Regions from separate parts of the Devosia sp. A449 genome, predicted to be linked through region 2. Evidence: riboswitches for the same ligand, from Rfam matches in the RefSeq annotation. Region 2 holds a riboswitch; the other holds the start of a gene.
What was found. Region 2 has a riboswitch for cobalamin ahead of ACX3OW_RS07145 (ABC transporter ATP-binding protein). Riboswitches for the same ligand answer to the same signal wherever they lie in the genome.

Region 1: linked by a shared signal. The riboswitch ahead of ACX3OW_RS15020 (CbtB domain-containing protein) and the one ahead of ACX3OW_RS07145 (ABC transporter ATP-binding protein) in region 2 are both predicted to bind cobalamin.

What each region holds. Positions count from the first base shown of each region.
Region 1 covers NZ_JBTMWU010000005.1:181,618-183,996, forward strand. The annotation lists gene ACX3OW_RS15005 (zinc ABC transporter substrate-binding protein) at 1-42, shown strand, start outside; gene ACX3OW_RS15010 (DMT family protein) at 180-536, opposite strand; gene ACX3OW_RS15015 (DUF2164 domain-containing protein) at 631-885, opposite strand; cobalamin riboswitch at 1,042-1,282, shown strand; gene ACX3OW_RS15020 (CbtB domain-containing protein) at 1,322-1,507, shown strand; gene ACX3OW_RS15025 (CbtA family protein) at 1,530-2,261, shown strand; gene cobW (cobalamin biosynthesis protein CobW) at 2,258-2,379, shown strand, end outside.
Region 2 covers NZ_JBTMWU010000002.1:296,405-298,783, forward strand. The annotation lists gene ACX3OW_RS07135 (DMT family transporter) at 1-385, opposite strand, end outside; gene ACX3OW_RS07140 (PI-PLC domain-containing protein) at 540-926, opposite strand; cobalamin riboswitch at 1,066-1,279, shown strand; gene ACX3OW_RS07145 (ABC transporter ATP-binding protein) at 1,390-2,217, shown strand; gene ACX3OW_RS07150 (ABC transporter substrate-binding protein) at 2,223-2,379, shown strand, end outside.

The DNA.
Region 1 (2,379 bases), on a different contig from region 2:
TTACGCGGGCTGGCGGCTGATATGGTGGATTGCTTGAAGTAGAAATCCTCGGAGCTCCCACAACCACCGTGTCATCCCGGCCTCGAGCCGGGATCCATCTTGAGATCTCAGGGTGGGCCCTGGCTCGAGGCCGGGGTGACATCGAGAGTGTGGCGACGGCAGTGGCCTATCAGCAGCCCCTACTTCAACGGCCCCTTGAAGATAAAAAACGCGCCCAGCCCGATCAGCACGAAGCCGACGCCGTGGTTCAGCGTCAGCTTTTCGCCGAAATAGAACACCGTGAACACGGCGAAGACCGAGAGGGAAATCACCTCCTGGATGGTCTTGAGCTCGGAGGGCGAATAGACCGCGCCGCCGATCCTATTGGCCGGCACCGCCAGCCAATATTCGAAAAACGCGATGCCCCAGCTGATCAGCACCGCTATCCACAGCGCCGAACTTGGCCATTTCAGATGCCCATACCAGGCAAAGGTCATGAAGATGTTGGAAGCGAGCAGCAGCCCGATGGGCGCCAGGGTGGCGACGTTGAAGCCCAAGGCTTCCTCCTAAAGACGACTGCTCTTCACTACCCGCTGTGCCGTTGTCGCGAAAGCGGCAACCTGCGTTTTTTGGCGGCGGTGAGCGTGCCGCTCAGCGTCGATGCTTGGTGGGTTGCTCAAGCCCGTACAAATCGTCATGCAGGGAATCCATGCGGTCCTTCAATGCGGTCTGCGCATCATAGACGCCGCGATTGTAGTAATAGGCGCCCATCTTGTCGGCAAAGAAGGCCATCAACATCTCGGCTGGGATCGCCCCGATGTCCTGATCGAGATCGTTGCGGAAGTAATCCTGGATTTCGGCGACGATGGCCTTGGTTTCCTCGCGGCTGAATTTGATGGGCTTCATATGTCCAATCTCCTGAGACCTGTTGGTTCGGGTTCTAGTGTGAGTCGATGCTGCCTTGGGGCGGCAAATCAGCCCGCAGGCGTTCCCCGCGGGCTTGACCCGGCGGCGGTTTTCCTAGCAACGGCGACCTGACGTTGCACTTCGCGCCATTTGGTGGCACACCAGACCTGTGTTGGTTCCCGAAGGCCGTTGAGCCGGAGGGATACCCAGCCTGAAGCCCAAGGCGGCAGGCTGGAAAAGGGAACACGGTGCGACGTACCCATCAGGGCGCAAAACCGTGGCTGCCCCCGCAACTGTAAGCGGTGCGTGCCCTCTCATGCCACTGGCGAAAGCCGGGAAGGCGAGGGCACTATCTCCACCGCGAAGCCAGGAGACCTGCCAACACGCGAGCCGGGCTCAACGCCCAATAACTATTCCGCGCACGGAGGGTGCTGCCATGAATACTGCGACCACTACCTCGACTGGCCTCCAGTCGCTCTCGATTTCCCAGCGTCTCATTGCCGGTTCGCTGGCGCTCATGCTCGGTCTGACCCTATTGGTCGGCACCGGCTTTGCCGGCGATTTCCGCCTGCATAACGGCGCCCACGACACCCGTCACGCCATGGGTTTTCCCTGCCACTAAGGCAGACCACGAGAGAATAATCATGATCCGCAATTTGTTTGCCGCTGCGATTTTCGCAGCGCTGGCCGCTGGCCTATTGACGGCCGCGATCCAGCATTTCCGCGTCACCCCGCTGATCCTGCATGCCGAAACGTTCGAAGGCGAAGGCGGCCATAGCCACGGCGACGCCACCGAAGAACACAGCCACGACGCCGCCGCCACCGAGGCCGAGGCAGTGGAGGAATGGGCGCCGCAGGACGGCTTTGAGCGCACCGCTTACACGACGCTCGCCACGGTGCTCGCCGCCGCCGGCTTCGCGCTGGTCATCGGCGCCGTCTCAATGTTCGCCAATATCCCGATCACCTTCGCCAATGGCTTCCTCTGGGGCATTGCCGGTTTCATCACCTTCTCGCTGGCGCCGGCCTATGGCCTCGCCCCCGAACTGCCCGGCATGCCCGCCGCCGACGTCTTCCCCCGCCAACTGTGGTGGGCCGGCACGGCGCTGGCCACCGGCGCGGCTTGCCTGCTGCTGGCCAAGACCCGCGCCGGCTGGGCTTTTGCCGTTGCCGCGGCGCTGGTCGTCATCCCTCACATCATCGGCGCGCCCGTCGCTCCCGATGAGCCGAGCGCCGTCCCCGCCCATCTCGCCACCGAATTTGCCGCCGTCACTTTGGGCACCTCGCTGGTGCTCTGGCTGGTGCTGACCACGGTGTTCGGCAAGCTCAATGATGTTTTCGCTGCTCGCAGCACTAATCTGGTTGGAGCCCGCGCATGACCACCAAGATCCCCACCACCGTCATCACCGGCTTCCTCGGCGCCGGCAAAACCACCCTGGTCCGCCACCTGCTGGCGCACGCCCCCAAGGGCAAGCGCATCGCTTTGATCATCAATGA
Region 2 (2,379 bases):
GAAACCCGACAAGCAGCAGCGCCCAGCGCAGCCGGCGCACATGCTCCTTGAGCACCAGAACCGACAGGGCGGTCACCAGCATCGGGGTCATGAAGGCGATGGCATAGGTATCGGCGAAGGGGATGTGGGTGAAGGCATACATCACGCAGGCGGTGCCGCAGATGGCGGTGACGCAGCGCAGTTGCAACAGGTATTTGTGCTTGAGATGAAACATCTCGCGCCAGCGCTCGTGGCGGTTGATCAACACCAGCGGCACCATCGAAAACGATGTGGTGAAGAACGCGATTTCGAACACCGAAATGCCGGGACCTATGCCCTTGATCAAAGCGTCGGCGAGCGAAAAAATGGCATAGGCCAGAAAGGCGAGCAGGACGCCGGTCGGCATCGCAACATCCAAAATAAGAGAAAATATTCAGGCAGTACATTCTACCATACAAAGCATTTCCGAGTCCGTCGACGCGGTGGGAGCCTCTGGCTGAACTATATTTCAGGCGGTGTATTTCGCTGATCTAGATGGGCACGATAGGCGGCAAGCGGCACTAACGCGCGGCGAAGGCCGGGCCGATGGTTTCGATACGGTTGGTCCACACATAGCCGGCAAAGCTGGCGGGCAGCTGGGCCAGCTGCTCCAGCGTGTCGATGCCGGCCGTGCCGGGATCGCCGGCCGCATAGGGCCCGAGCAGGATCACCTCGCTGCCGGCATCGCGGATGCGCTCAAGGAACAGATTGGGCCAGCCCCAGAGGAATGGCGCGGCGTTGAGCGGCACCATCACCTTGGTGTCGCGGCAGGCAGGGGGCATATAGCCGCTCCAGCCCAGCCCGACATATTGCGCCAGACAATCGACCAGCCCCTTGCGCGACCACACCGCCAGCCCGTCGATCAGGTCAGCAGCGCGGGGCGACGCGCCAACTGGCGTTGAACACATAGATCGCCGCTGCCAGCACCAGCAAAGCCAGCAGAATACGCCGCAACCAACCCATCCAAACTGTCCCTCGAAAGCCCCGCTGCACCCTTGGCAGCTATTGGGGTTGAATTGAGGCACCTTGCCACGTCCCGGCGAATCCCGCATCACTGGCCGCGATGGTTCCCGCTGCCTTCACCGGCAATGGGATTAAAAGGGAACACGGTGCGACGTACCCATTAGGGCGCAAGACCGTGGCTGCCCCCGCAACTGTGAGCGGATAGCGACACCGGGAATACCACTGGCCGTAAGGCTGGGAAGGTCCGGCGCCGCAGTGACCCGCGAGCCAGGAGACCTGCCGTCATCATTTCCTTTCAACCCGGCCGGGGTGTGCCGCGGGAGATGATGATGACCAGTTGCTGCAAAATCGCTGCTTGCCCACTGCTCGGATCGCCCGTGCCCCTTTGCCGTTTGGCGGAGGTTGCCCATGGCATCCGGCGATATTTCGGCTGAGCGCTTCACTGGCAAGCAGCCGGCCCGTCTCGACATCGATAATCTCATTTGGGGCGCGGTCCATGGCCAGCCCATCATCGGCCCGCTGTCGCTGACGGTCGGGGCCGGCGAAATGCTGGCGCTGGTCGGTCCCAATGGCGCCGGCAAATCGAGCCTGCTGCGCTGCCTCTATCGCTATCACCGGCCAAGCAGCGGGATCGTTCGGCTTGATGGTGCCGACATCTGGTCGCTGCCGGCCAAGGGCGTGGCGCGTCGTGTCGCCACCGTGCTGCAGGAACCGGCCAGTGATTTTGGCCTGACCGTCGCGGAAATTGTCGAGCTGGGCCTGTCGCCGCATCGCGGCGGTTGGGGCACCGATCACGGCGATTATGAAGCCGTCGAGGCCGTGCTGGCGCTGATGGAACTGACGCATCTCGCGCCGCGCGATCTGGCCACGCTGTCGGGTGGTGAACGCCAAAGAGTGATGATTGCCCGTGCCTTACTGCAACAGCCTGATCTTCTGATTCTGGACGAGCCGACCAATCACCTCGATATCCGCCACCAGCTCGAAGTGCTCGCGCTGCTGAGCCGGCTGGACTGCACCGTTATCGTCTCGCTGCATGATCTCGCGCTGGCCTCGTCGCATGCCGATCGGGTGCTGCTGCTCGACCACGGCCAAGTCGCCGCCATCGGCGCGCCGACCGAGGTGCTCAGCCAATCCACCATTCGCGCGGCCTTCGCCGTCGAAACCCTGCTCGACGCCCACCCGGCCACCGGCCGGCCGCGGCTCAGCTTCTACCTTCCCAACCAGCTCCAGGAGTGACTCTGATGCGTCTTGTCCTTGCCTTCGCCGCGCTTGCCGCCGCCAGCACGCCGGCCCTTGCTGTCGGCTATCCCGTGACGGTGCAAAGCTGCAATCGCGACGTGACCTTTGAGGCCGCGCCGCAGCGCGCCGTTTCCAACGACGTCAACCTCACCGAGATGA